DNA from 4 places in the Streptomyces sp. NBC_00012 genome. Region 2 is predicted to be linked to each of the others. Evidence: riboswitches for the same ligand, from Rfam matches in the RefSeq annotation. Region 2 holds a riboswitch; each other region holds the start of a gene.
The links. A riboswitch is a leader RNA that binds a small molecule or an ion and turns the genes downstream of it on or off. The one in region 2 is predicted to bind cyclic di-AMP.
Positions count from the first base shown of each region.

Region 1: linked by a shared signal. The riboswitch ahead of OHA19_RS06085 (peptidoglycan DD-metalloendopeptidase family protein) and the one ahead of OHA19_RS10455 (M23 family metallopeptidase) in region 2 are both predicted to bind cyclic di-AMP.
Region 3: linked by a shared signal. The riboswitch ahead of OHA19_RS24380 (transglycosylase family protein) and the one ahead of OHA19_RS10455 (M23 family metallopeptidase) in region 2 are both predicted to bind cyclic di-AMP.
Region 4: linked by a shared signal. The riboswitch ahead of OHA19_RS03825 (transglycosylase SLT domain-containing protein) and the one ahead of OHA19_RS10455 (M23 family metallopeptidase) in region 2 are both predicted to bind cyclic di-AMP.

Region 1 is NZ_CP108309.1:1,283,303-1,290,622, forward strand. Features, by position in the region: gene OHA19_RS06070 (STM4012 family radical SAM protein) at 1-730, shown strand, start outside; gene OHA19_RS06075 (STM4011 family radical SAM protein) at 739-1,701, shown strand; gene OHA19_RS06080 (SGNH/GDSL hydrolase family protein) at 1,778-2,620, opposite strand; gene OHA19_RS06085 (peptidoglycan DD-metalloendopeptidase family protein) at 2,810-3,742, opposite strand; cyclic di-AMP (ydaO/yuaA leader) riboswitch at 3,748-3,925, opposite strand; gene OHA19_RS06090 (alpha-galactosidase) at 4,197-6,293, opposite strand; gene OHA19_RS06095 (tyrosine-protein phosphatase) at 6,519-7,320, shown strand, end outside.
Region 2 is NZ_CP108309.1:2,265,667-2,272,986, forward strand. Features, by position in the region: gene OHA19_RS10440 (GNAT family N-acetyltransferase) at 1-611, opposite strand, end outside; gene OHA19_RS10445 (HPr family phosphocarrier protein) at 785-1,066, shown strand; gene OHA19_RS10450 (GntR family transcriptional regulator) at 1,347-2,042, opposite strand; gene OHA19_RS10455 (M23 family metallopeptidase) at 2,267-3,088, opposite strand; cyclic di-AMP (ydaO/yuaA leader) riboswitch at 3,102-3,267, opposite strand; gene OHA19_RS10460 (M16 family metallopeptidase) at 3,540-4,922, opposite strand; gene OHA19_RS10465 (M16 family metallopeptidase) at 4,949-6,322, opposite strand; gene OHA19_RS10470 (DNA topoisomerase (ATP-hydrolyzing) subunit A) at 6,593-7,320, shown strand, end outside.
Region 3 is NZ_CP108309.1:5,282,837-5,290,156, forward strand. Features, by position in the region: gene OHA19_RS24370 (cytochrome P450) at 1-1,073, shown strand, start outside; gene OHA19_RS24375 (transglycosylase family protein) at 1,178-2,116, shown strand; cyclic di-AMP (ydaO/yuaA leader) riboswitch at 2,417-2,588, shown strand; gene OHA19_RS24380 (transglycosylase family protein) at 2,592-3,362, shown strand; gene eno (phosphopyruvate hydratase) at 3,661-4,950, shown strand; gene OHA19_RS24390 (septum formation initiator family protein) at 5,065-5,535, shown strand; gene OHA19_RS24395 (DUF501 domain-containing protein) at 5,595-6,128, shown strand; gene OHA19_RS24400 (exopolyphosphatase) at 6,308-7,249, shown strand.
Region 4 is NZ_CP108309.1:785,419-792,738, reverse strand. Features, by position in the region: gene OHA19_RS03850 (heavy metal translocating P-type ATPase) at 1-346, shown strand, start outside; gene OHA19_RS03845 (APC family permease) at 385-1,653, opposite strand; gene OHA19_RS03840 (hypothetical protein) at 1,858-2,238, shown strand; gene OHA19_RS03835 (DUF305 domain-containing protein) at 2,345-3,013, shown strand; gene OHA19_RS03830 (ABC-F family ATP-binding cassette domain-containing protein) at 3,100-4,764, opposite strand; cyclic di-AMP (ydaO/yuaA leader) riboswitch at 5,294-5,479, shown strand; gene OHA19_RS03825 (transglycosylase SLT domain-containing protein) at 5,484-5,981, shown strand; gene OHA19_RS03820 (FAD-dependent monooxygenase) at 6,016-7,173, opposite strand; gene OHA19_RS03815 (TetR/AcrR family transcriptional regulator) at 7,258-7,320, shown strand, end outside.

The sequences.
Region 1 (7,320 bases), 980 kb from region 2:
CATCGACGGCCAGACCGAGGAGAGCTGGCGCACCTCGCTGGACGCGGCGCTCGGCTGGCGGCCGGAGGAGCTCTACCTCTACCCGTTGTACGTGCGCCCCCTGACCGGGCTGGGACGGCTCGGTGCCGACAGCGAGGCCGCGGCGGACGCGGCCTGGGACGAGCAGCGGCTGCGCCTGTACCGCGCGGGCCGGGACCACCTCCTGGCCCACGGCTACGAGCAGGTCTCGATGCGGATGTTCCGTCGCGCCGACGCCCCTCGGGCGGACGGGCCCGACGACTACGCCTGCCAGACCGACGGCATGATCGGCCTTGGGTGCGGCGCCCGTTCGTACACCACGAAGCTGCACTACTCCTTCGACTACGCGGTGGAGATGCGGGAGGTGCGGGCGATCATCGACGGCTACACCGCCACCGAGGACTTCTCGCACGCGGAGGTCGGACGGTACGTCGACGGCGACGAGGCGCGCCGGCGCCACCTGCTCCAGTCGATGCTCCAGGCCGGGGGGCTGCCACTGACCGACTACCGGGAGCGGTTCGGCACCTCGCCGGCCGACGACTTCCCCCTTGAGCTGGCCCGGTTCGAGTCGCACGGCTGGCTCGACGCGTCGGCCGGGGCGTCCGGACTGCTGCGGCTCTCCCCCGAGGGCCTGGCCCACTCCGACGCGCTGGGACCGGAACTCTTCTCCCCCGACGTACGCGCCGCGATGGCCGCGTACGAACTGAAGTGAGCGCGCCGATGGACCTGACGATCCTCTACCGCGGGCCGCTCTCCTCGTGCGACTACGACTGTCCGTACTGCCCGTTCGCCAAGCGGCGCGACAGCCGGGAGCAGCTGCGCGCCGACCGGGCCGCGCTGGAGCGGTTCACGGCGTGGGCCGCGGCACAGACCGGTGACCGGATCTCGGTGCTGTTCACGCCGTGGGGCGAGGGCCTGGTCCGCTCCTGGTACCGCCGTGCCCTGGTCGAGCTGGCGCAGTTGCCGCACATCGGCCGGGTCGCCATCCAGACCAACATCAGCAGCCGTACGGGGTGGCTGGCCGAAGCCGGTGGGGCGGGCCGCGAGAAGATCGCGCTGTGGTGCACGTACCACCCGGGGCAGACGCCGTACGAGCGGTTCCTCGCCAAGTGCCGGGAGCTGACCGCGCTCGGCATCCGGCACAGTGTCGGAGTGGTCGGGCTCGACGGCCATCTCGACGAGGCGCGACGACTGCGCGCCGCGCTGCCGGACGAGGTCTATCTCTGGGTGAACGCGGCGGAGGGCCACACGTACACGGACGAGGAGGCGGACCGCTGGACGGCCATCGACCCGCTCTTCCCGTACAGCCGGCATCCGCACCGGTCGGCCGGGCTGCCCTGCCGGACCGGTGAGTCGGTCATCTCGGTGGACGGTGACGGCACGGTGCGGCGCTGCCATTTCGTACCGGCGGAGCTGGGCAATCTCTACGACGGGAGCTACCGGCGGGCGCTCGGTCCGCGAGCCTGTCCGCTGGCGGTCTGCGACTGCCACATCGGGTACGTGCACCTGGAGACGCTTCCGCTGTACGACGTCTTCGCGGGCGGAGTGCTGGAGCGGATCCCTGCGTCGCCGCTGCCGCTCCCGGCGTCGCCGCTGTCACTCCCGTTGTCACCCCTGCCGTTGCCCGCCTCGCCGCTGCCGTCCCCCGTGTCACCACTGCCCTCCCGCACCGGGCGGGCCTGAGTACCTGGCCCGCCCTGGTGCGGCAGTGGGTGTGCGGCCGGGGCACGCACCGATCGGCCGTCCGAGGGCTGCCCCCTCAGAGCGGCAGGAGGTCCGGGCGCTTCGCTTCGACGTGGTCGCCGGAGGACTCGCCGCGCAGCCGCCGGCCGATCCACGGCACCAGGTACTCGCGTGCCCAGTGGATGTCGTCGCGCCGCACTTCGAGGGTGCCGCGTTGTGCCTGCGGGGGCCATACCTGGTCGGGGTCGGCCGGCACGTCGATGCCGAGGACCTGGGCGGCGCGCAGCGCGACCCTGGTGTGTCCCTCGGGCGACAGGTGGAGCCGGTCGTCGTCCCAGGCCCGCCGGTCCTGGACGGACCGCAGCGACCACAGGTCCAGGACCGGGCAGTCGTAGCGGTCGGCGATGGCCCTCACATGGGCGGTGTAGGTGGCGATCTTCCCGCGCAGATGGCGCAGCACGGGAACGCCACGGGTGTCGAAGCCGGTGGTGACCATGACCGTGCCGACCGCTCGGGTCAGCTCGGCGACGGCACGCTCGAAGCGCTCGGCCACGTCGTCGGGGTCGGTGCCCGGCCGGATGATGTCGTTGCCGCCCGCGCAGAAGCTCACCAGGTCGGGTGCGAGCTCCTTGGCGCGCGGTACCTGCTCCTCGACGATCTGGTCGAGGAGGCGTCCGCGTACGGCGAGATTGGCGTACCTGAAATTCCCGTGTGCGGAACCTTCCGTGCCCGTCGCATCGGGGTCCGGGAGCTGGTCCGCGAGAAGTACCGCGAATCGGTCTGCCCAGCCGACGAAGGTCCCGTCCGGGCCGGGGTCGCCGACTCCCTCGGTGAAGCTGTCGCCAATCGCCGCGTACGACCCGATGACGCCCTGTCGGTTGTTGACGCCACGTTGATTTTTTCTCGAATCGTCTGCCACAAACGCTTATCCTGCACCGCCGAATGTGACCTACGCGACCGTAATAAGGGGTTGACGGGTGGTGAGATAGACCACCCGGTCAGTTTTTGGTAAAGGGGGAATAAGCAGAAGGGGCGGTGCGCCGCCGCGCACCGCCCCTTCCGTGTTGCTCAGGTCATGCCTGGTCGCTCAGTTGCCCGGCCGTCCGTCTCAGACGGAGATGCCGTGCGAGGCCAGGTAGGCGATCGGGTCGATGTCCGAGCCGTACGCCGGGCCCGTGCGGACCTCGAAGTGCAGGTGCGGGCCGGTGACGTTGCCGGTGGCGCCGGAGAGGCCGACCTGCTGGCCCGCGCTCACCGCCTGGCCGGCCGACACGGAGATGGAGGACAGGTGACCGTACTGCGAGTAGTGGCCGTCGGTGTGCTTGACGACGACCTGGTTGCCGTACGCGCCGCCCCAGCCGGCGGCGACGACGGTGCCGGAGGTGATGGACTTGACGCTGGTGCCGGTCGAGACGGGGAAGTCGATACCGGTGTGGCTGCCGCTGGACCAGTTGGAGCCGGAGGCGCGGTAGGCGGTGGTGTGGTTGCCGGGGACCGGGTGGACGTAACCGGAGCCGGTGCTCTGGGTGGCGGCCGGGGCGGAGGCCGGGGCCTTGGACTCCGTGGCGGCGGACGAGGACTTGGCCGGGGCGGACTTCTCGACGGCCACCGAAGGCGCCTTCGACGGGAGGGCCGAGCCGGTGCCGGCGCCGGTGGGCGCGGCGTTGCCCGCGGCCTTGCCGCCGAGGGTCAGCTTCATGCCCGGGAAGATCAGGCTGGGGTCCTCGCCGACGACCTCGCGGTTGTCCTGGTACAGCTGCTGCCAGCCGCCCTTGATCTGGTGCTCGGCGGCGATCTTCGACAGGTAGTCGCCGGAGACGACGGAGTACGTCGTGGTGGCGGCCTGCTTCTGCGCGACCGGGGCGGCGTGCGTGGCGGCGGCCGGCTGCGGCGCGGCGGCCGGGACGGCCTGCTCCGCGGCCTGGGCACCGGTGGCGCCGAGCAGCGGCAGTGCGACGACGGCGCCGCCGGCGCTGACCGCGGCGACGCCACGCGCGATGGTGCTGAGCTTGGGACGACGGTGCTTACCCGATATGGGCATGGCGTAATTCCTCTCCGGCGCCTGCGAGGTGAGCTGTCGGGTTCGGGCTGGAGATGCCCGGCCGCACTGAGTGCGTCTTAACCCCGAGCCGGCCGGATTTCTCCGATCGGCGGCTTACCTGGTTCCCCCGCTCCTGCCACACGATGAGTGGATGTGAATTCCGGGCGGCGGCAGGATTAGGCGGTCCGACCGGATTGACGGTGACCGTAAGCGAGTCGGGACGACGAGAACAAGCCACAGGTTCCACGCCGGAATCCGCGCCGGGAAATCGGCGCGGAATTCCGGTCACACTCCGTGGATTAAGGATCTTGAATTTCCGCACCGCGCACGGATTACCCGACTCGCCCTTCGCCACACACCGTCACGGATATGATCCCGCTCACGAGGCGACCGCCATGTCCCTTACGAACAGGCCATGTTCGGGCAAATGGCCGTATTACGGACATAAGGCGCATCATGCCCGTCGGAGCCTCAGCACCCGCGCGTCGAGATCGCCCCGGAGTCCGGAGTGCAGCCCCTGATGCAGCAGTACCGAACCGTGGTGCACCGCCCCCGTGTCCAGGCAGGTGTAGGTCGCCTCGGGGTCGAGCCCGCGCAGCCGCAGGACCGGTGGCCGCTCCCCGTACCGCTGCGCCTCCAGCCACATCAGGACCACGGCGTCGTCCCCGTGGACGTACTGGACCGCGCTCAGTCCGCCGCGCGGCTCACGCAGCCGGTACAGCGCGCCCTGCTGCACGACCGGGCGGATCTCCTTGTAGAGGTCCACCCAGGCCCGCGCCTCCGCCAGCTCCTGGTCGCTCCATTCGGCAAGGTCCCCGCCGACCCCGAGCACACCGGCCATCGCGCTCACGAAACGGAAGCGCAGCGAGCTGACCCTGCCGTTGAGCTGGTCGTTCGGGCTGTCGGTGACCCAGGCGGCCATCACCCGGGCCGGGTGGATGTGCCCGAATCCCTCCTGGATGGCGAGCCGGTCGAGCGGGTCGGTGTTGTCGGAGGTCCACACCTGGTCCGTACGGGACAGGATCCCCAGGTCGATCCGGCCGCCGCCGCCCGAGCAGGACTCGAACGCGACCGTGGGATGTGCGGCCCTGAGCCGGTCGATCAGCGCGTACAGGGCATCCACGTGGTCGATCCAGAGCTTCTGCGGGTACTCCTCGCCCGGCCAGCCCGCATCGGTGAAACAGCGGTTGAAATCCCATTTCACGTAGTCGACGGGCGTTTCGGAGAGCAGCGTATCCAGCTGCTCCCACAGATATGCCTGCACATCCGGACGGGCCAGATTGAGCACCAGCTGGTTGCGGTATTCCGTCCGCGCCCGCCCGGGGAAGTGCTGCACCCAGTCGGGATGTGCTCGATAGAGATCACTGTCAGCGTTGACCATTTCCGGCTCGACCCAGATACCGAACTGCATGCCGAACCCGTGCACTTCGTCGGCGAGTGGCTTCAGCCCGCCGGGGAAGCGGTCCGGATTCGGCGTCCAGTCGCCGAGCCCGGCCCGGTCGCTGGTCCGCTGCCCGAACCACGCGTCGTCCACGACGAACAGTTCGACGCCCATCGCGGCGGCCCGCTCGGCGAGGGCTCGCTGCTTGTCCAGCGAGATGTCGAAGCCCGTCGCCTCCCAGGAGTTGTAGAGCACCGGCCGCACGTCCTCCGCGCCCGGGATCACATGGGCCAGCTGCCAGGCGTGCCAGGCGCGGCTCGCCCCGCCGAACCCCTGCCCGCTCCACAGGCCGGCGAAGACGGGCGTGGTGTACGACTCCCCCGGCGCCAGCCGCAACAGTCCGGAGTCGTCGTAGCCGGCGCCGCCGGTGATCTGTACGAGCCCGTCGGGCAGCCGCTGCACGGAGATCCTCCACGACCCGGACCAGCCGAGCGCGCAGCCGTACACCTCGCCGTTCTCCTCGGTCGCGGCGCCGTCGGCGTCCAGCGCGACCCACGGCAGGAACTGATGGCCGGTGTGGCCCCGCCTGCTGGAGATGACGCTCTCGCCATGGAGCAGCTCCGCCCGCGCGAGCCGGGATTCCGCCGCCCAGCGCCCGTGCAGCCGGCTCAGCCGCCAGCCGTCGCGGGCGGGCAGCGACCAGGCGGCCGCGTCTGCGCGCAGCAGTTCCAGCGGCGGGCCATCCGGTCCGGCGTGGGCGACGGTGGCCCAGCGCTCCACGACGTCGGAGTCGTCCCGCATCCGGTAGTGCAGGGTCAGGGCGAGCCGGTGCACGGAGTCGGTGAAGCCGATCCGCAGCTCGTCCCCGTCCACCTCGGCGGTATCGAAGGTCCACTCGGTGCCCCGGACCTGCGGGGTGCGTACCGAGAGGGCCGGGCGGACGAACCTGGGCCCGCCCTCCACCGGATACTCCTCCCGGCCGTCGAGGTGGGACTCGAAGGCCCTGAAGGGCAGCTCCGGTGCGGCGGCCAGCGCCTCGGCCGCCGCGAGGCCGATTCTCGGCCCCCAGTGCAGATGGACCAGCTCGTCCTGCTCGGTCAGCCGCAGTGCGTAGCTGCTGCTCGCCCCGGTGAGCAGCCAGGTCCGGCCGGTATTGCCCGTCTCGATCATCGCATCCCCACATTCGAACAGTTCCGCACATCATCGACCATCGGCGGGGCGTGGGCAACGGCCTGGCGAGGAATTGGCCGGACGGATTCGCCGCGGGAGAACCGGAGTTCACCCGGGTATCGACAGGGAATGGCCGAGATGATTGCCTGAGGAATCGATGTCGTATCGTCGCGGGAGTGGCCTTGCCTGCGACTCGCGCCGGCACCAGACACTCCAGGAGTCACCGTGACGCAGCAGTCGCCGCAGATCCCGTCGACGGAACCCGAGCTGGCGGGTGTCCGCAACTTCCGCGATGTGGGCGGGCTGCCCACCGTGGACGGGCGACGGGTGCGGCACGGGGGGCTCTTCCGCAGCGGTCACCTCGCGCACGCCACCGCCGAGGACGCCTCGTTCCTGGGCGGCCTCGGTCTGCACACGGTCTTCGACTTCCGCAACGCGGCCGACCGCCGGCTCGACGGGCTGGACGTGGAGCTGCCCGGCGTACGGAGTGTGAACATCCCGCTCTCCGACCCGGCGGACGGCTCGGAGTTCTGGCACATGGTCCGCAACGGCGACGTCGAGCAGCTGCGCTCGATCCTGGGCGACGGCAAGGGGACGAACCGGATGCTCGCCTCGTACCGCTCGATCATCAAGGACCGTACCGCCGAGCACAGCCGGGTGCTGCACGCCCTGGCCGAGGACAGCGTTCCCGCCCTGATGCACTGCGCGGCGGGCAAGGACCGGGCCGGGTTGTCGATCGCGGTGTCACTGCTCGCCGTCGGCGTCGAGCGCGAGGCCATCGAGGCCGACTACCTGAAGTCGAACGACGCCCACCGCCGCTACAAGGTGAAGCGCGGCGACACCTCGGCGGACGGCATGTCGGCCGAGGTGATGGAACTGCTGAACCCGCTCTTCGGCGCCCATGCCGATTACCTCGCGGCAGCGTTCGCCACCATGGAGGAGACCTGGGGCAGCACGGACCGCTACTTCTCCGAGGGCCTGAAGCTCGCTCCCGAAACCCGGGACCGGCTGCGCGTCCGCCTCCTCG
Region 2 (7,320 bases):
GCCCGCTGCTCACGGCCGCGCTGGACGGCGAGGGACTCCGCTGTCGGTTCGAGGTCAAGGGTGAGGTGGACGGAGCCGTCCTCGAAGCTGCGCTGCTGGGTGTAGCCGGCGTCCCGGAACACCTTGATCATCTTGGTGTTGGCGGGCAGCACCTCGGCGGCGAAGCGGCGGATGCCGCGCTCGCGGGCGACGGCGGCGATGTGTTCGAGGAGCGCCGAGGCCACGCCGCGTCCCTGGTGCGCGTCCTGGACGAGGAAGGCGACCTCGGCCTCGTCGGCGGGGGCGGAGGCGGGCCTGCCGCGCTCGTCGATCCGGTCGTAGCGGACGGTCGCGATGAACTCGCCGCCGACCGTGACGGCGAGCCCCACCCGGTCGACGTAGTCGTGATGGGTGAAGCGGTGCACGTCCCGGTCGGACAGCCGTGGGTGCGGCGCGAAGAACCGGTAGTACTTCGACTCGTCGGAGACCTGCTCGTAGAAACTGACCAGCAGTTCGGCGTCGTCCGTGGTGATGGGCCTGATGCGCGCGGTGCCTCCGTCGCGGAGCACCACGTCCGCTTCCCAGTGGTCGGGATAAGCGTGATGCGGACTCTGCTCCGGCGCGGGCTGCATGGGCAAAGAGTACGGCTCCGTCAGCGGTCGCGTAGGTCCCGGGGCCGGGGCAGTCTGAGAGGGCCGATCGGCGGGGCCGCAGGCATCGCGGGCTGCTCCCGGGGTCGGCCGGAGCACTGCGCACCGCGTGAGAGACTGGTCTAGACAACTGTTGATTCGTGAAGGGCAGAACCATGGCTGAGCGCCGCGTCAACGTCGGTTGGGCCGAGGGCCTGCACGCCCGCCCCGCTTCCATCTTCGTCCGTGCCGCCACGGCTTCCGGCGTCCCCATGACGATCGCCAAGGCCGACGGCAACCCGGTGAACGCAGCCTCCATGCTCGCGGTCCTCGGTCTCGGCGCGCAGGGTGGCGAGGAGATCGTGCTCGCATCCGAGGCCGACAACTCCGAAGCCGCCCTGGACCGCCTGGCGAAGCTCGTCACCGAGGGGCTCGAGGAGCTCCCGGAGACCGTCTGAACCATGCTCCGAGAGAGAGCCGTGGCACCCTGGAACGGGGCCACGGCTCTTTTGTTTCCGGAACGGGCCGCTTTGTTTCCGGAACGGGCCGCCCGGCGGAAATCCGGATGACCGAGATGCGGGGAGTCGGAATTCGAGCAGCAGACCTCGGCCACCCGGGATCCCAGCGCGCGAAATTCGGTCGGGGCGAAATGCGGGACGACCGGCCGGGGAACATCCCGAGCAACTACCTGACCGGGAAAATCCCGAGCAATTACTTCTCTTGTATACGGCGCAATTGTTAATGCCGGGCGCCCGCCGTGTTTACGGAATGTTGCGAGGTCCTCACCCGGCCGGCGCGGGGAGCGGCGGGCCACCGTCGCAACCGGTGCGCGGCCGCTGCCCGTTCCGCGTGGTGCGCTGCCAGCGCCCTGGCACGTTCCGCGTCGCCGCGCGCCACCGCGTCCACGATGGCCCCGTGCTCGGCCCAGGAGTCCACCGGGCGGGCGGGCTGCTCGACCGCGTACATCCAGGCGATCTTGTGTCGCAGCTGGGTGAGCAGCGCGATCAGGCCGGGACTGCCGGAGGCCTGCGCCAGTGTCTCGTGGAACCAGCCGCCCAGTGCGCGCAGGTCCTCGCCCTCACCGCACCGGGCCCGGTCCTGGCCGAGCCGCACGAGCCCGCGGAGCACCTTGAGGTGAGCCTCGGTGCGGCGCTGCGCGGCACGGGCGGCACCCAGCGGCTCCAGCAGTGTGCGGACCTCCAGGAGGTCGGCCGCCTCCAGCTCGGTGGGCTCGGCGACACAGGCGCCCGCATGCCGGCGGGTGACCACGAAGCCCTCGGACTCCAGGGTGCGCAGCGCCTCCCGCACCGGGACGCGGGAGACCCCGTAACGGCGGGCCAGCAACTCCTCCGTGAGACGACTGCCGCGTTCGAAGACACCGGAGACGATGTCGTCACGGATCGCCGTGCATACCGAATGCGCCGGAATGCGCATGTCCGAACCTCCGCCTCAATCCCCGCGAAACGCGGCCGGCCGACGCCGGTTACGCGACCCTATTGCAATGCGGCTGCATTTCCGATGCCGGGCGGAAATCAATGAATATCTTTTGGCCACGGGGCGGTCGGCGGGCAGTCGTACCCCGCGGGCAGGCGGCGGGAATACCGAAGGCCCCGGCGCGCTGCCGGGGCCTTCGACGAGGTGGTGCGGTGGAGCGTCGGTCAGACGTTGACGCCGTGGGCGCGCAGGTACACGACCGGGTCCATGTCGGAGCCGTACGACGGCGTCGTCCGGGCCTCGAAGTGGAGGTGCGGTCCGGTGGAGTTGCCGGTGGAGCCGGAGAGGCCGATCTGCTGGCCCGCGCCGACGCTCTGGCCTACGGAGACCCCGATCGAGGAGAGGTGGCCGTACTGCGTGTACGTGCCGTCCGTCATCCGAAGCACGATGTTGTTGCCGTACGCGCCGCCCCAGCCCGCCTCGACGACCGTGCCAGCGCCGACGGCGACGACGGAGCTGCCGGACGCGGCGTGGAAGTCGATGCCCGAGTGGCTGCCGGAGGACCAGAGCGAGCCGCTGGACTTGTAGCCGGTGGAGACGTACGAACCGGCGACCGGGAGCTGGAAGGCGCCCAGTCGGGTGCGCTCGGCGGACCGGGCGGCGCGGGCCTTCTCGGCGCGGGCCTCGGCGGCGCGCTTCGCTTCGGCCCTGGCCTTCGCCGCTGCCTTGGCCTTCGCCTCGGCCTTCTTCTTGGCCTCGGCCTTCCGGTGGGCCTCGGCCTTCGCCTTCGCCGCGGCGTCGGCCTGATGCTGCTGGGCGTCGGCCTGGGCGTCGATCCGGTCGGCAAGGGTCTTGTCGATGGCGATGACCTGGTTGAGGCCGGTCTCGCTCGCGGAGGGGGCGTCGGAGTCCGCAGCGAAGGCGGGAGCGGCCAGGCCGCCGATGACGCCGGTGGTGGCCAGAGCCGCGACGCCGACAACCTTCGCGCTGCCGCGCGTCAGTCGGCTCGGGGCACGGTGCTTCCCGGTGGCACGGGTGAACGCCATGGAGTGGCTGATCCTTTCCTTCCTTCTCGCCTACCGGGTTAGCTGACGGGTTCGGAGCAGGAAGGTCTCCTACGGACACCCCGGCCCGTCCGGGCTCAGGCATCCGATTCACCCCAGGGACTGCGTGGGTCCCCGGCTCCCCAGGCTCGCGCCTGACGGGGACTCGGCGATGACTGTCCGGTACGTCGCGGATGCGGCATACGAGTGACGGGCAGTCGAACCGACGCTAAGCGGGGTTACTTTCATTCACCAAACGGACGGGCCGCTTTGTAGCGCATCCCACAGGGCAGACAGGCAACCTCCCACCCAGAACGGACAAAAGGGAAGGCCCTGGCGAGATCGCACTCGCAAGGACCTTCCCTTTTGTCCCGATATCTTGCGATAAGGCGAGGGGAAGCGGCCGGGGCGGGGCCGTCGACCGGCCCCGTCCTGACGCCCGCCGGGCCGGTCGTCAGCCGGTGACCACCGATACCTCGCCGATGCCCAGCGCCCGGACGGGCTCCTCGATCCGTGCCGCGTCGCCGACGAGGATCGTGACCAGCCGGTCACCCGGGAAGGCGTTGACTACCGCCGCGGTCGCCTCGACCGTGCCGGTCTCCGCGAGCCGGGCGTACAGCTGCGCCTGGTAGTCGTCGGGGAGGTGCTGCTCGACCTGGTCGGCGAGGGTGCCCGCGACGGAGGCCGCCGTCTCGAACTTCAGGGGCGCCACACCCACGAGGTTCTGCACGGCCGTCTCGCGCTCCGCGTCGGTCAGGCCCTCGGCCGCCAGGGTCCGCAGGACGGTCCACAGGTCCTTGAGCGCCGGCTCGGTGGACTCCGTGTCCACCGACCCGCTGATGGCGAGCATCGCGGCGCCGGTCGCCCCCGAGGCGGAGTCCGGGGCCGACGACCGCAGCACCTGGCCGAAGGCCCGTACGCCGTACGTGTAGCCCTTCTCCTCGCGCAGCACCCGGTCGAGACGGGAGGTGAGGGTGCCGCCCAGGCAGTACGTGCCGAGCACCTGGGCCGGCCACACGCTGTCGTGCCGGTCGGCGCCGATCCGGCCGATCAGCAGCTGCGTCTGCACCGCGCCCGGACGGTCGACGATCACCACCCGCCCGGTGTCGTCTGCGGTGATCGGCGGGGCGGGGCGGGGCGCGGCGGTGTCCCCCGACCAGTCACCGAGGGTGTCGGCGAGCAGGGCGTCCAGGTCGATGCCGGTGAGGTCCCCGACAACCACGGCGGTCGCCGTGGACGGCCGGACGTGGGCGTCGAAGAAGGCGCGCACGGCGGCCGAGTCGATCCGCTCCACCGTCTCCTCGGTGCCCTGGCGCGGGCGCGACATCCGCGCCGTGGCCGGGAAGAGCTCCTTGGAGAGCTGCTTGGCGGCGCGCCGGGCCGGGTTGGCCTGCTCGTGCGGGATCTCGTCGAGCCGGTTGCGCACCAGCCGCTCGATCTCGCTCTCGGCGAAGGCGGGCGCCCGCAGCGCCTCGGCGACCAGCGCGAGGGCCTTGGCCAGCCGGGAGGCCGGGACCTCCAGGGAGACCCTGACGCCGGGGTGGTCGGCGTGCGCGTCGAGAGTGGCGCCGCAGCGCTCCAGCTCGGCGGCGAACTCCTCCGCGGTGTGCTTGTCGGTGCCCTCGTTCAGCGCCCGCGACATGATCGTGGCCACGCCGTCGAGGCCCTGGGGCTCGGCGTCCAGCGGGGCGTCGAGGAAGATCTCGACGGCCACGACCTGCTGACCGGGGCGGTGGCAGCGCAGCACCGTGAGGCCATTGGGCAGGGCGCCGCGCTCGGGCGCGGGGAAGGCCCAGGGGCGGGCGACGCCGGGGACCGGCTGTGGGTGGTACTGCATCGAAACTCCAGTCGCGGCAGCGTCGGTCACTGGTCCGCCCCCTCGTGCGCGTCGGTGTCGGTCTCGTCGGTGTCCGCTGCGTCAGCTGACTCTGCCGGTTCGACCGGCTCGTAGACCAGCACCGCACGGTTGTCGGGGCGCAGCTGGGCCTTGGCGGCCGCCTGGACCTCCTCCGCGGAGACATCGAGCACCCGCTGAACAGCGGTCAGGGCGAGCTGCGGGTCGCCGAACAGCACGGCGAACCGGCACAGTTCGTCGGCGCGGCCGGCGACCGTACCGAGGCGGTCCAGCCACTCGCGCTCCAACTGGGCCTGCGCGCGCTCCATTTCCTCGGGCGTGGGGCCCTCGGCGGCGAACCGGGCGAGCTCCTCGTCGACCGCGGCCTCGACCTGCGGCACCTCGACGCCGCCGGACATCTTGACGTCCAGCCAGCCCAGCGAGGGCGCACCGGCCAGCCGCAACAGCCCGAACCCGGCCGCCACGGCCGTACGGTCACGGCGCACCAGGCGATTGTGCAGCCGCGACGACTCCCCGCCGCCGAGCACGGTCAGCGCGAGGTCCGCCGCGTCGCACTCGCGGGTGCCGTCGTGCGGCAGCCGGTAGGCGGCCATCAGCGCGCGTGCCGGGACCTCCTCGCGCACCTCCTCGCGCAGCTGCTCGCCGATGATCTCGGGGAGCGTGCCGTCGCGCGGCGGCTGCTTGCCGTCGTGGGACGGGATGGAGCCGAAGTACTTCTCGATCCAGGCGAGGGTCTGCTCGGGGTCGATGTCGCCGACGACCGAGAGCACCGCGTTGTTGGGCGCGTAGTACGTACGGAAGAAGGTGCGCGCGTCCTCCAGGGTCGCGGCGTCCAGGTCGGCCATCGAGCCGATCGGGGTGTGGTGGTACGGGTGGCCCTCGGGGTAGGCCAGTGCCGTCAGCTTCTCGAACGCCGTGCCGTAGGGGACGTTGTCGTAACGCTGGCGGCGCTCGTTCTTGACGACGTCGCGCTGGTTCTCCATCGACTCTTCGTCGAGTGCGGCGAGCAGCGAGCCCATGCGGTCGGCTTCCAGCCACAGGGCCAGCTCCAGCTGGTGCGTGGGCATGGTCTCGAAGTAGTTGGTGCGCTCGAAGCTGGTGGTCCCGTTGAGCGAGCCGCCTGCCCCCTGCACCAGCTCGAAGTGGCCGTTCCCCTTGACCTGGCCGGAGCCCTGGAACATCAGGTGCTCGAAGAGGTGAGCCAGACCGGTACGCCCCTTGACCTCGTGGCGGGAACCGACGTCGTACCAGAGGCAGACCGCGGCGACCGGGGTCAGATGGTCCTCGGAGAGCACCACGCGCAGGCCGTTGGCCAGGCGGTGCTCGGTCGCTGTCAAGCCGCCGGAGCCGGCCTGAGCGGTGGCCGTGTGACCCATGGGCATGTACGTCCCTTCGATCGCGATACTGGATTTCCTGCGAGACCTGCCACCTTAAGCAAGCGCGCGGACACCTGGCGAAGTTCCCATATCGCGGAAGTTCGCGTGAAAGGGGGGCGCATCCCCCGCGCGGCGGGGCGCGAAAGCGCCTCGGCCGGGGCCCGGAACACCCCTTGGGACGGGTCGAGGTCGGCGATGTCAGTGCGGCGGTCCACAATGGTCCGCGTCAGAACCTGAGGTTGCCCGAACAGAATCCGTGAAGGAGTCGCAGCAGCGATGGCCCGCCGCAGCACGAAGACCCCGCCGCCGGACGACTTCGAGGAGAAGATCCTCGACATCGACGTCGTCGACGAAATGCAGGGCTCCTTCCTCGAGTACGCGTACTCGGTGATCTACTCACGGGCCCTGCCCGATGCCCGTGACGGCATGAAGCCGGTGCACCGCCGCATCGTGTACCAGATGAACGAGATGGGCCTGCGCCCCGATCGCGGCTTCGTGAAGTGCGCCCGCGTGGTCGGCGAGGTCATGGGTAAATTGCACCCGCACGGGGACGCGTCGATCTACGACGCGCTGGTCCGTCTGGCGCAGCCGTTCTCCATGCGGCTCCCCCTGGTCGACGGCCACGGCAACTTCGGCTCGCTCGGAAACGACGACCCGCCGGCCGCCATGCGGTACACCGAGTGCCGGATGGCCGACGCGACGTCACTGATGACGGAGTCGATCGACGAGGACACCGTCGCATTCCAGTCGAATTACGACGGCCAGGAGACGGAGCCGACCGTTCTCCCCGCCGCGTACCCGAACCTCCTGGTCAACGGGTCGTCCGGGATCGCGGTCGGCATGGCGACGAACATGCCGCCGCACAACCTGGGCGAGGTCATCGCCGCCGCCCGGCACCTGATCAAGCATCCGGGCGCGGACCTGGAGACCCTGATGCGGTTCGTGCCGGGTCCCGATCTGCCCACCGGGGGCCGGATCGTGGGCCTGGGCGGCATCAAGGACGC
Region 3 (7,320 bases), 3.0 Mb from region 2:
ACGCCGAGCCGGCGCACGCCAAGGGGAAGACGGGCATCCCGGGCGAGCGCAAGGCGGAGCTGATGACGCATCTGCTGAACATCGACCCGCCGGACCACACCCGGCTGCGCCGCCTCGTGGCCAAGGCGTTCACCCCGAGCCGGGTCGCCGAGTTCGCACCGCGCGTACAGGAACTGACGGACCGCCTCATCGACCGCTTCATCGCGGAAGGGAAGGCGGACCTCATCCACGACTTCGCCTTCCCGCTCCCCATCTACGCGATCTGCGATCTGCTGGGCGTCCCGCGCGAGGACCAGGACGACTTCCGGGACTGGGCGGGCATGATGATCCGCCACGGCGGCGGCCCGCGCGGCGGGGTGGCCAGGTCGGTGAAGAAGATGCGCGGCTATCTCGCCGAACTCATCCACCGCAAGCGGGAGAACCCCGGGGACGATCTGATCTCCGGGCTGATCCGGGCCAGCGACCACGGCGAGCACCTCACCGAGAACGAGGCCGCGGCCATGGCCTTCATCCTGCTCTTCGCCGGATTCGAGACCACGGTCAATCTCATCGGCAACGGGGTCTACGCCCTGCTGCGCAACCCCGGGCAGCGCGAACGGCTCCAGCTCTCCCTCGACGCGGGGGAGAGCGGGCTGCTGGAGACCGGCATCGAGGAACTGCTGCGGTACGACGGTCCGGTGGAACTGGCCACCTGGCGGTTCGCCACCGAACCGCTGACCCTCGGCGGACAGGACATCGCGGCCGGGGATCCGGTGCTCGTGGTGCTCGCCGCGGCCGACCGCGACCCGGAGCGCTTCGGGGACCCCGACACGCTCGACCTCGCACGACGTGACAATCAGCACCTCGGATACGGGCACGGCATCCACTACTGCCTGGGAGCGCCGCTCGCCCGGCTGGAGGGACGGACCGCGCTCGCCATGCTCCTGAACCGCCTTCCGGACCTGCGACTCGCGGTGGAACCTACCGATTTGCGATGGCGTGGCGGGCTCATCATGCGCGGACTTCGCACGCTTCCCGTGGAGTTCACCCCGGGGTCCGCCCACGCGGAAAGTGACACTCCGTCAACTCTGTGACTTTCACGTGATCTGCGCTGCATCGACTTGTGACTCCCGTTCGAACCCGGCTAGGTTCGCGTTCGACTCACCAGTCACACGTCAGCTACCCGGAAGGCAACCCCATGGGCTCCGCGAACGGCAGACACCGTCGCCCCCGTCAGGCACCCGCCATCGTCGTCGCCGCGGGCGTGACCGGATCGGCCATCGCCATCCCACTGCTCGGCGCGTCCGGTGCCCACGCGGCCGACGCCACGACCTGGGACCGGGTGGCCGAGTGCGAGAGCGGCGGCGCGTGGAGCGCCGACTTCGGGAACGGCTACTACGGTGGTCTCCAGCTCTCGCAGGACACCTGGAAGGCGTACGGCGGTGAGGCGTACGCGGAGCGCGCCGACCTCGCCAGCCGGGCGCAACAGATAGAGGTGGCCGAGAAGGTGCTGGACGACCGGGGCCCGCGGGCCTGGCCCAGCTGCGCGGTCATCTCCGGTCTGGCCGTGGACGGGACGCTGCCGGGGGTGGACCCGGGCTCGGTGCCCGCCGACGACCCGGCCGGGAGCGAGAAGCCGGCTGACGACGCGTCGGCGGACCCGTCCGACGCCGCCACGTCGTCGGACAGCGCCTCGGACGGTACGGACGCCGTGGACGGCGCGGACGAGGCCGGCAAGCCGTCGGGGGAGACCTCGCGGTCCCCGAAGCCCTCGGCCACCCCGTCCCCCGACGCGTCCGCCGACGCCCCCTCCGAGGTGCCCGGCGCGCCCAGCGGCAAGAGCGGCAAGCACCGCGGCACGCCGGCCGCGGAGAAGGGCGGCGGCGCGGACCGCGAAGGCCGCGAGTCGGGCCGCCACGCCTCGCGCGGCGGCAAGGACGCGCGCGACACGGCCGAGCCGGCAGTCGACGGCACGTACACCGTCCACGCCGGCGACAACCTCTGGTCGATTGCTGACGCACAGAAGGTTCCCGGCGGCTGGCCCGCGCTCTACGAGGCCAACAAGGGTGTCGTCGGCGCCGACCCGGACCTCATCCTCCCTGGCGAGAGCCTCGATCTCGATGTGAAGGCCAAGTGAGGAAAGTCTGATAATCGACTAACAACGCCTCAAAAACTGTGGCAGTTCAGGGACCTATGTCCGCTTATGCGTAAGTGAGACATGGGTCTCTTTGCGTCAACTGGCGTGTCGCGTCCGGAGAGCCCTTCCGCATCATGCCCCACCTGCGGAAATGGCAGATCTTCAGATGCAAATAAGGGGTGATTGTCCGATGTGTCCATCTTTGAATGTGGGGGTTGCGTATGTTTACGGTCAGAACCGCTCGCACCGCGGGCCCCGTCGACCGTCACGCCGAATCCTGCCGTCGGTCGAAGGGAACAGACGCGTAAAGCGCCGTAGGCAGGAGCGGGGGACCCAGGTAAGCGCCGGGCCCGATCGTCGAAAGACGCATCAGGACCGGCTTGGGGTGAAGTCGCGTGCTAGGACGTGCGACCGGGCAACTCACTTGGCCCGAACCCGACAGCTCACCTCGTAGGCGTCGGTGAGGAGAAGTTCCATGCTGCTTTCCAGCAAGGGCAAGCACCGCCGCCCGTCCAAGGCCGTCCGTATCGCCACGCTCGCCGGTGTCGCCGGTGCCGCCGTCGCCGTGCCCCTGATGGGCGCGACCGGCGCCTCCGCCGCCTCCGTCGCCACCTGGGACGCCGTCGCTCAGTGCGAGTCCGGTGGCAACTGGTCCATCAACACCGGCAACGGCTACTACGGCGGTCTGCAGTTCTCGCAGTCCAGCTGGGCCGCCGCCGGCGGTACGCAGTACGCCGCCCGTGCCGACCTGGCCACCAAGGCCCAGCAGATCGCCACCGCCGAGAAGCTCCTCGACATGCAGGGCCCGGGCGCCTGGGGCTGCGCCGGCGCCGGCGGCCTGACCAACGACGGTGTCGACCCGGGCGTCAACACCGGTTCGTCCTCGAACTCCTCCTCGAACTCCACCGCGAGCTCCAGCGCCTCCGAGCAGCAGAGCGCCCCGGCTGCCCCGAAGCAGCAGGCCCAGCCGAAGCCGGCCGAGCGCACCGAGGCCCCCGCCGCCTCCCGCTCGGAGCGCTCCGCCGCCCCGCAGGCCGAGTCGAAGAAGACCGTCACCACGCCGACCGGCGAGAAGGTCAAGAAGGGCGACGGCGAGTACAAGGTCGTCTCCGGCGACTCGCTGAGCGAGATCGCCGCCGACCACAAGGTCAAGGGTGGCTGGCAGAAGCTGTTCGACCTGAACAAGGACATCGTCAAGGACGCCGACCTGATCTACCCGGGTCAGCAGCTGCACCTGACGAAGTAGTCGCGGCTCTCTCCTCCCCGAGCACCACCCCGGTCCGGCGCGCGTTTCCCCGTATGCGCCCGGCCGGGGTGCTGCCGTTCCTCCGGGGAGGTGCGGCAGGGGTGTCGAATTGTTCAACTGTTGTAGTTACTGACCAGTAAATTTCTGGCTGTTTGCCCGGCAATGTGTGCCCTCGGGTCCTTTTTCGTCCCAGGGGTCGGGCGGTCGGCCGACTGATCGGGCCGGGCCGGTTAGGCTCTTGTCGCAAGGCCAAAGCGACCCTGCACAACCAGCGTCATATCCCAGAAGGAGATGCCTCGTGCCGTCCATCGACGTCGTCGTAGCCCGGGAAATCCTCGACTCCCGCGGAAACCCCACGGTCGAGGTAGAGGTCGGCCTCGACGACGGCAGCACGGGCCGTGCTGCTGTTCCGTCCGGCGCCTCCACCGGTGCGTTCGAGGCCATTGAGCTTCGCGACGGTGACCCCAACCGCTACCAGGGCAAGGGCGTCGAGAAGGCCGTCCTCGCCGTGATCGAGCAGATCGGCCCGGAGCTCGTCGGCTACGACGCCACCGAGCAGCGGCTGATCGACCAGGCGATGTTCGACCTGGACGCCACCGAGAACAAGGGCTCGCTCGGCGCCAACGCCATCCTCGGTGTCTCGCTCGCCGTCGCCCACGCCGCGTCCGAGGCCTCGGACCTGCCGCTCTTCCGCTACCTCGGCGGCCCGAACGCGCACCTGCTGCCCGTTCCGATGATGAACATCCTCAACGGTGGTTCGCACGCCGACTCCAACGTGGACATCCAGGAGTTCATGATCGCGCCGATCGGCGCCGAGTCCTTCTCCGAGGCGCTGCGCTGGGGTGCCGAGGTCTACCACACGCTGAAGAAGGTCCTGAAGACCAAGGGCCTGTCGACCGGTCTCGGCGACGAGGGCGGCTTCGCGCCGAACCTGGAGTCGAACCGCGCCGCCCTCGACCTCATCCTTGAGGCCATCAAGGAGGCCGGCTACGTCCCGGGCAAGGACATCGCGCTCGCGCTCGACGTCGCCGCGTCCGAGTTCTACAAGGACGGCAAGTACGAGTTCGAGGGCAAGGCCCGCTCGGCCGCCGAGATGACCGAGTACTACGAGGAGCTCGTCTCCGCGTACCCGCTGGTCTCCATCGAGGACCCGCTGTACGAGGACGACTGGGCCGGCTGGAAGGTCATCACCGACAAGCTCGGCGCCAAGGTGCAGATCGTCGGCGACGACCTCTTCGTCACCAACCCGGAGCGGCTGGCCCGCGGCATCGAGGAGGGCTCCGCCAACGCCCTGCTCGTCAAGGTCAACCAGATCGGCTCGCTGACCGAGACCCTGGACGCCGTCGAGCTGGCCCAGCGCAACGGCTTCAAGTGCATGATGTCCCACCGCTCCGGCGAGACCGAGGACGTCACCATCGCCGACCTCGCGGTCGCCGTGAACTGCGGCCAGATCAAGACCGGCGCGCCGGCCCGCTCGGACCGCGTCGCCAAGTACAACCAGCTGCTGCGCATCGAGGAGATCCTCGACGACGCCGCGGTGTACGCGGGCCGCTCGGCGTTCCCGCGGTTTCGCCCTGCGAACCAGTAGGCACAGCAAGGGCTGACAAGCCCGGCGGGGTCATGTGCCCCGGCCTCCGTCCGTCCCCGCACTCGGTCCCGTACCGTGTGCGGGGACGGACGTGCGTAGTGGGGAGGCGGAGACATGGCCGCGAAGGACCGGGACCGGTTCTCCACCGCGACCCGGCTGCGACTGCTCGGCGAGCAGACCGCGGCCCGCGTCTACCGGTCCCAGACCCGCCGCCAGGCCCGCCGTTCACGGCTCACCGGCCGGGCGGCCTTCCTCGCGCTCATCGTCTGCTCGCTGGTGGTCGCGCTCGCGTACCCGATGCGGCAGTACGTCTCGCAGCGTGACGAGATCGCCGACCAGGAGCGGCTGGCGCAGGAGGCCAAGGCCCGTACCGAGGAGCTGCGCGACGAGAAGGCGCGCCTCCAGGACGACGCGTACATCCGGCAGCTGGCCCGTACGCACCTGCATTACCTTCTTCCCGGGGAGACCGGTTACACCGTGATCGACCCCGACGCGGTCAAGGAGCGCGAGGGCAGGACGGACGAGTCCGGCCGGCCGTGGCACTCCAACCTCTGGGACGGCGTGGACAGCGCCGACCGCGACTGACTCTCTTCATCCATCTGCAGAACCGCAGTTCGAGCAGCCCGATCAGAACCTAGGCAGGCATGGAAACGCCCCCTCCCCAGACCGAGTCCACCGCGCCCACCGAGGCGGACATCGCCGCGTTCCAGCAGCAGCTGGGCCGTCCGCCGCGCGGTCTGCGCGCGATCGCGCACCGCTGCCCGTGCGGCAACCCGGACGTGGTCGAGACGCAGCCCCGGCTGGAGGACGGTACGCCGTTCCCGACGACGTACTACCTGACGTGCCCGCGTGCCGCGTCCGCGATCGGCACGCTGGAGGCGAACGGGGTCATGAAGGAGATGACCGAGCGCCTCGGTACGGACCCCGAGCTGGCCGCCGCGTACCGGGCCGCGCACGAGGACTACATCGCGCGGCGCGACGCGATCGAGGTGCTGGAGGGGTTCCCGAGCGCGGGGGGCATGCCGGACCGGGTGAAGTGCCTGCACGTCCTGGTGGGGCACTCGCTGGCCGCGGGGCCGGGGGTGAACCCGCTGGGCGACGAGGCGATCGCGATGCTGCCGGAGTGGTGGCGCAAGGGGCCGTGCGTTTCGCCGTGCGGCGCGCCGGACGAGGGCTGACCGTCCTTACGGGGGCTCTGCCCCCGGACCCCTGCTCCTCAATCGCCGGAGGGGCTTGATCCGGGGCTCTGCCCCCGGACCCCCGCTCCTCAATCGCCGGAGGGGCTGAATTGCCCCTCGTCCGCCCGAGGGGCTTGGACTGCCTCGTCCGTCGGAGGGGCTTGATCTGGGAGTGCTTGATGACCCGCGTGGCCGCCATCGACTGCGGTACCAACTCCATCCGTCTGCTCGTCGCCGACGCCGATCCGTCCACCGGTGAGTTCGTCGAGCTCGATCGGCGGATGGAGATCGTCCGGCTCGGGCAGGGCGTCGACCGTACCGGCCGGCTCGCCCCCGAGGCGCTGGAGCGGACGTTCGCGGCCTGCCGGCAGTACGCGGCGGTGATCAAGGAGCACGGGGCCCAGCGGATCCGCTTCGTCGCCACCTCCGCCTCGCGCGACGCGGAGAACCGGGACGACTTCGTCCGCGGGGTGCTGGAGATCCTGGGCGTCGAGCCCGAGGTGATCAGCGGCGACCAGGAGGCGGAGTTCTCCTTCACCGGAGCCACCAAGGAGCTCGCGGGCCGCGATCACCTGGCGAAGCCGTACCTCGTCGTGGACATCGGCGGCGGCTCCACCGAGTTCGTCGTCGGTGACGACCACGTACGGGCCGCGCGCTCCGTGGACATCGGCTGCGTACGGATGACCGAGCGGCACCTGGTGCGTGACGGTGTCGTGACCGACCCGCCGACCGAGGCCCAGACCGGCGCGATCCGGGCCGACATCGAGGCCGCCCTCGACCTCGCCGAGGAGAGCGTCCCGCTCACCAGGGCCGCCACCCTCGTCGGCCTCGCCGGGACGGTCACCACGATCGCCGCGATCGCCCTGGGGCTCGACGCGTACGACTCCGGGGCGATCCACCACTCCCGGATCTCCTTCGAGCAGGTCCAGGAGATCACCGGACGGCTCCTCGGCTCCACCCACGCCGAGCGGGCCGCGATCGGTGCGATCCACGCGGGACGGGTCGATGTGATCACGTCAGGGGCGCTGATCCTGCTCGCCGTGATGAAGCGGACCGGCGCCCGTGAGGTCGTCGTCAGCGAGCACGACATCCTCGACGGGATCGGCTGGTCGATCGCCTGACGGGACGCTCGGTGCAGGCCGCTCACGCGTATCTTGGCCTGCACCTTTGAGCTCTCGTGGGCCGTCCGCGC
Region 4 (7,320 bases), 1.5 Mb from region 2:
CGGCGTGAACGACGCCCCGGCACTGGCCGCGGCCCACACGGGCATCGCCATGGGCAGGGCCGGCTCCGACCTCGCTCTGGAGACCGCCGACGCCGTCGTCGTCCGCGATGAACTCGCCACCATTCCCACCGCCGTGGCGCTCTCGCGGCGGTGCCGCCGCCTCGTCGTGCAGAACCTGGTGATCGCGGCCGTCTTCATCACCGGTCTCGTCATCTGGGACCTGGCCGGCACGCTGCCGCTCCCACTGGGCGTCGCCGGGCACGAAGGATCCACCGTCATCGTGGGCCTCAACGGCCTGCGCCTGCTCCGCGACGCCGCCTGGACACGCGCCGACCGCCACCGTTGAACCGGGGCCGGGCATCCGCTCCACCCACCGGACGGCCGCTAACCACGTGCGCGGCGCAGAACCACGCGCACGCCGTGGGCCGAAGCCCCGGCCGCGAGCACTGCGGTGCCGGAGACGACCGATGCCGACGGCAGCGCGAACGCGAGCAGCAGACAGCCGGCCAGCCCGGCGGCGGGCACGGCGAGCGGCGGGCGGCCCTCGTCCGGGGCGAGCTTCAGGGCGGCGGCGTTGGCGATGGCGTAGTACGCGAGGACGCCGAACGAGGAGAAGCCGATCGCCCCGCGGACGTCCGCCGTGGCCGCGAGGACGGCGACGACGGCGCCCACCGCGAGCTCCGCCCGGTGCGGCACCCCGAAGCGCGGGTGGACCGCGGCGAGGGCGTGCGGCAGATGGCGGTCGCGGGCCATGGCCAAGGTGGTGCGTGAGACACCGAGGACGAGCGCGAGGAGCGAGCCGAGCGCGGCGACGGCCGCGCCGGCCCGGACCACGGGCACGAGACCGGGGACCCCGGCGGCACGTGCGGCCTCGGCCACCGCGTCCGGGGTGTGCGCGAGACGGTCGGGTCCCAGGACGGCGAGCAGCGTGACGACGACGGCCGCGTAGACGAGCAGCGTGATGCCCAGCGCGAGCGGGATCGCGCGCGGGACGGTGCGTCGCGGGTCGCGGACCTCCTCGCCGAGAGTGGCGATCCGCGCGTACCCGGCGAACGCGAAGAACAGCAGACCGGCGGCCTGGAGCACGCCCCCGGCCGTGACGTCCGTGCCGAAGGCCAGCCGCCCGGCCTGCGCGGTGCCGCTGCCGAGGCAGGCGGTGACGACCGCCGCGAGGACGGCGAGGACGAACGCGACCATCACCCGGGTCAGCCGGGCGGACTTGTGCACGCCGGTGTAGTTGAGGGCGGTCAGGGCCACCACTGCCGCGACGGCCACCACGTGCTCCCGGCCGGGCCACACATAGGCGCCCACGGTCAGCGACATCGCCGCGCAGGAAGCCGTCTTCCCGACGACGAAAGCCCAGCCGGCGAGCAGGCCCCAGAACTCGCCGAGCCGCTCCCTGCCGTACACATAGGTGCCGCCGGACTCCGGGTGGCGGGCGGCCAGCCGGGCCGAGGACGTCGCATTGCAGTACGCCACCAGCGCGGCCAGCCCCAGCCCGGCCGGCAGCCAGGAACCGGCCGCGCCCGCGGCGGGCGACGGTGCGACGAAGACGCCTGCCCCGATCATCGAGCCCAGGCCGATCACCACGGCGTCGAACACGCCCAGGCGGCGCTTCAGCCCGCCCGCCGCCGATGATGCCGATGCGGTCATCGCCCACTCCAGTCGCTACAGGTGCACAGGTCGGGGGCACCGTAGCCGGGCAAGGTGTCCGGCAGGGGGCGGGGCGGCACACGACGGGAAACCCGGTGGGGGTATCGTCGGGCACACCGCAGGACCCATCGACCCGTACGACGAGCATTCGAGGCAGCCGTGGATCGCGGACGGACACGCACACCGGGAGCGTCCCGGCTGCTCGTGCTCTGTGCCGTCCTGCTCGGGCTGTTCCTCATGCACGGAGCGCCCGCGAGCGCCGCGGAGGGCTGCCACGACGCGATGGCCGTCACGGCGGCCGAACCCGCGCCGGGGGCCATGCCGATGGCCGACGGCCACTCCGCCATGGAGACCGGGCACGGTCCCGGTCAGGCGGCGGCCGCCATGGCCGCGATGAGCGGCGAGTCGTGCGTATTCACCCATGCCCGTGACCGGGTGCTGCCGCTGCTGATGGCACTGGGCCTGGTACTCCTGGCCGTTCGGGCGCTCGCCGGGCGCCGTACGGGTGTACGCGGACCGGCCCGGCGGGGACCGCCGTTCGCCGGCAGAGGGCTGCTGCTCCAGGTGTGCATCGCGCGGACGTGACAGGAATCCGCCGGTCCACGGGCCTTCGAGGCCGGGCCGGCCGGACGCCCCTGCCCCTTTCGCGCGCCACGGACGTGGCGCACCCACCTGGAAAGAACCTGTGATGATGTCCGCTTCCCGCTTCCCCGCGTCCCGACGCCGCCCCCTCGCGGCCGCCGGCACCGTCGCCGCCCTCGCTCTGGCGCTGACCGCCTGCGGCTCCTCCGACGGCTCGAAGAACGACGGTTCGTCCATGCCCGGCATGGACCACGGCTCCGCCGGCGCCTCCGCACCGGCCACCCCTGGCGCCGAGTTCAACGACGCCGATGTGAAGTTCGCTCAGCAGATGATCCCGCATCACCAGCAGGCCATCGAGATGGCGGAGCTGGCGGACGGCCGCGCCGCCGACCCCGAGATCAAGAAACTGGCCACCGCGATCGAGAAGGCCCAGGACCCCGAGATCAACACGATGAAGGGCTGGCTGACGTCGTGGGGCAAGCCGTTGCCCTCGTCCTCGATGGGTGACATGCCCGGGATGGATCACGGTGCGGACGGCTCGGGCATGCCCGGAATGATGTCCGGCAAGGCCATGAGCGATCTGGCGGCCGCCAAGGGCAAGGACTTCGACAAGAAGTTCGCCCAGCTCATGATCGGGCACCACCAGGGCGCCGTCACCATGGCCGAGGACGAGCAGAAGAACGGCGAGAACGCCGAGGCGAAGAAGCTCGCCGGTGCTGTCGTCACGGCCCAGACCGCCGAGATCGAGCAGATGAACAAGATCATCGACAGGCTCTGATCCCGGCAGGGGTGCGGGCCTCCGTCGCACGGAGGCCCGCACCCCCTCCCGGTCCGGCCGGTACGGAACGTTCCGACGCAGACCGCTCAGCCGGCGGCCTCCGGCGCAGAGAGCAGCCCGGCCACCTCCTCCGCGCCGGTCTCCCGCAGCTCCTCCCCGACCAGCAGCCACCTGGTGATGCCGACCGATTCGAGGAAGGCCAGGTCGTGACTGGCGATCAGGAGCGCGCCCTCGTAGGAGTCGAGCGCACCGGTCAGCTGCCGCACGCTGGCGATGTCGAGGTTGTTGGTCGGCTCGTCCATCATCAGCAGCTGCGGGGCCGGTGCGGCAAGCATCGTCGCCGCGAGGGCGGCACGGAAGCGTTCTCCGCCCGACAGTGTGCCCGCCGGCTGTTCCGCGCGCTTTCCCTGGAAGAGGAAGCGCGCGAGCTGGGCGCGGATGTGGTTGTCGGTGACCCCGGGCGCCATCCGGGCCACGTTCGCCGCGACGCTCAGTTCCTCGTCCAGCACATCGAGCCGCTGCGGAAGGAACCGCACCGGTACGAAGGTCCTTGCCTCGCCGGACAGCGGGGCCAGCTCGCCGGTGAGTGTGCGCAGCAGCGTCGTCTTCCCGGCGCCGTTGCGGCCGACGAGCGCGATGCGCTCCGGCCCGTTCACCTGGAGGGTGCCCTCGCGCAGGCGGCCGAACCGGGGGCGCAGCCCGTCCAGGCTCAACACGGTGCGCCCGGTGGGCACCGCCGTGTGCGGGAGGCTCACCCGGATCTCGGCGTCGTCGCGGATCGCGTCGGCGGCCTCCTCCCGGCGTTCGCGAGCCTCGTTGAGGCGCTCCTCGTGGACGCCGCGAAGCCGGCCCGCGGACTCCTGCGCCGACCGCTTCCGGCGGCCGGCCAGGATCTTCGGCAGACCGCCCTCGGCCTCCGCCTTCCGGCCGTTCTTCTGGCGCCGGGCCAGCTTCACATGGGTTTCCTCCAGTTCGCGCTTCTGGCGGCGCACATCGGCCTCTGCCGCACGCAACATCCGCCCGGCGGCCTCCTGTTCGGCGGCCACGGCCTCCTCGTAGGCCGACCAGCCACCGCCGTACCAGTTCACCGAGCCGGTGCGCAGTTCGGCGATCCGGTCCACGCGCTCCAGCAGTTCCCGGTCGTGGCTGACCACTACCAGTACGCCCGAGCGCCAGGAGTCGACGGCCTCGTAGAGCCTGCGGCGCGCGAACACATCGAGGTTGTTGGTGGGCTCGTCCAGGAGAAGGACGTCGGGGCGCTCCAACAGCAGCGCGGCCAGCCTGAGCAGGACGGTCTCCCCTCCGGACAACTGCCCCACGGTGCGGTCCAGTTCGATGCCACCGAGGCCGAGCGAGCCCAGTGTCGCCAGGGCCCGTTCCTCGACGTCCCAGTCGTCGCCGATCGTCTCGAAGTGCTTCTCGTCGACGTCCCCGGCCTCGATGGCGCGCAGCGCGTCGCGCCGATCGGCGATACCCAGGGCCCGGTCCACCCGCAGTGTTGTGTCGAGGGTGATGTTCTGCGGAAGGTGGGCGAGGCTGCCGCCGACGGTCACCGACCCCTGGGACGGGCGCAGTTGACCGGCGAGCAGTCGCAGCAGGGTGGACTTGCCGGCGCCGTTGGTGCCGACGAGACCGACGCGCCCCCGGCCGATGCCGAGCGAGAGCCCGTCGAAGACGGTCGTGCCGTCCGGCCAGCGGAAGGTCAGCGCCGAGCAGGTGAGGGAGGCGTGGGGAGTGGTGGGTGTCGCCATGGTGTTCCTCGCATTCGCAAGCGCAGTGAAGGGGGCTTCGTATGCGAGCACCACGCAGCGACCGGGCAGCGGAAGGAGGTGCGGCGGTCCTGGAGATCGAGGGACGGCTCATGCACCGAGGTCGCATCCACGCGGGGTCACGGGCAGTGCCAAGCACTGCTACGGCGTGACGGGCGTACGGACGGAGCCGTACGGCGCGATGTTCGCGAACCTCAGATGCGCAACGTCCACCTCAATCGGAGACAACAGGACATCAAGACTGTAACGACAGGGAGGAGGAAAGGCAATGTCACCGATGCCGGGCGACCGTAGTGCGAAATGCCCGCTTTTGTGAATTCGTGGCGCGAGTCACGTTCGGCCTCCGAGCTGCCGTGCCCCGTGCATCGGTTCCCTTTCCGCGCAAGGGGAGTGGCTTGTCCGGTGTGAGGTGGGTTACCGAAATTCCCGTTACTCGATCTTGTGGGTGAATTGCATTCGGAAATTAGGGTCTTGTCCCGTTCGGCTCTTCTCGCCTACGGTCACGGTCAATCCGGACGGAACGCCGAATCCTGCCGCCGTCCGGCAATCCGACCACCCATGTACGGCAGGAGCGGGGGACCCAGGTAAGCCGCCGATCCGGAATCCGGAACGGCTCGGGGTGAAGCCGCGTTCGTGCGCGGCCAGGCATCTCCAGCCTGAACCCGACAGCTCACCTCGCAGGCGACGGAGAGGAATCCACCATGCTCGCAACGGGCACGTACCGTCGTCGCAAGTCCACCCCGCTGACCCGCGGTTTCATCGCCGTGGGCACGGGCGCCGCCGCCCTCCTGCTGCCGCTGCTCGGCGCCCACACCGCGTCGGCGGCTCCGGCGCAGTCCGTCAGCGCCGCCGCCCCGGCCGCGCAGTCCGCGACGTACACGAACGATCTGGACGGCTGGATCAAGGAGTCGCTGGCCATCATGGCCGAGCACGGCATCCCGGGCAGCTACGACAGCATCCACCGCAACATCATGCGCGAGTCGTCCGGCAATCCGAAGGCCATCAACAACTGGGACTCGAACGCCGCCGCCGGGACGCCGTCCAAGGGCCTCCTCCAGGTCATCGATCCGACGTTCCGGGCCTACCACGTGCCCGGGACCGCGATGGACAGCTACGACCCGGTCGCCAACATCACGGCAGCGTGCAACTACGCGGCCGCCAAGTACGGCTCCATCGACAACGTCTTCGGGGCCTACTGACGTACGCCGCCGCATGACCGGGGCCGTCCCGAGGTCAGCCCAGCCTCGGGGGTGTCCAGTCGGCGTGGCGGAGGATCGTGCGGACGGTGACACGGGACGGTGCGAGACGCAGTGCCGTGTTGCGCAGGGCGACGGCCGCCGGGCGGGACAGCTGCTGGCCCATCCGGCCGGCCTGCCGCGCGGCCCGGGCGACCGACTGGCTGCGGGGCCGGCGCTCCGCGTCGTAACGGCCGAGAGCCGACTCGACGGTGGCTTCGGTGGAGAGCGCGGCGGCCAGTGTCGCCGCGTCCTCCAGCGCCTGGCAGGCCCCCTGGCCGAGATTCGGGGTCATGGCGTGCGCGGCGTCGCCGAGCAGTGCGATCCGGCCCACCACGTAGGAGGGAAGCGGGACGGCCAGCTCGTCGACGTCATGATGCAGGACGGCATCGGGCCGGGTCGCCGCCAGCAGGGCGGGAATGGGGTCGTGCCAGCCGCCGAACCGGCGGCGGACCTCCGCCAGCGGGTCCGGATGGCGCACGCCGGCGGGGGAGTTGAGCACCGCGTGCCACTCGGCCCGGCCGTCCGCGAAGGCGATGTGACCGAACTCGGCGCCCGCTCCCCACGTCAGCTCGAAGTCGGTACGCAGGTCGACCGGCGTCTCGGTGATGGCGCGCAGCACCGTCGAGCCGCTGTAGGCCGGACCGGGGTGCCCCGGGAGCAGCAGGCCGCGCAACCGGCTGCCGATCCCGTCGGCGGCCACGACCAGATCCGCTTCCAGCCGGGTTCCATCGGCGGCCATCCGCACCCGCGAGGCGTCGGAGCGGTCGACGGATGTCACCTCCGCCCCGATGATCAGGGATTCGGGAGGCAGCGCCGCGCGCAGCAGCCGGTGCAGCCCGGCCCGGGGGATGCCCATGATCGGGGTGCCCAGCTCTCGTTCCAGCGCGGCTCCGTCCATGCGCGCCAGCAGACGGCCGTCCGGGGTGCGGGTGCCACCGGTGTACTGGGGGCGCGCGGCCGCGCGTACCGCCGCGCCGACACCGAGGGCGTCCAGCGCGTGCATCCCGTTCGCGTGCAGGGAGATGCCCGCGCCCGCGTCGTCGAGGGTGCGGGCGCGTTCGACGACCGTCACCTCCCAGCCGATGAGCCGCAGCCCGATCGCGGCGGCCAGTCCACCGATGCCGCCGCCGACAATCACCGCGTTGTTGCCCATGCCGGGTCCCCTCTCGTGCTCCGCCTCGCCCTTCTACACCTGTAGAAGGAGGGTACGCCGTCTCTACAGGTGTAGAAAGGGGTGATGACCACAGAACGACGTGCCGTCCTGGCCGATGCCGCCATCCAGGTGCTGGCCGAGGAAGGG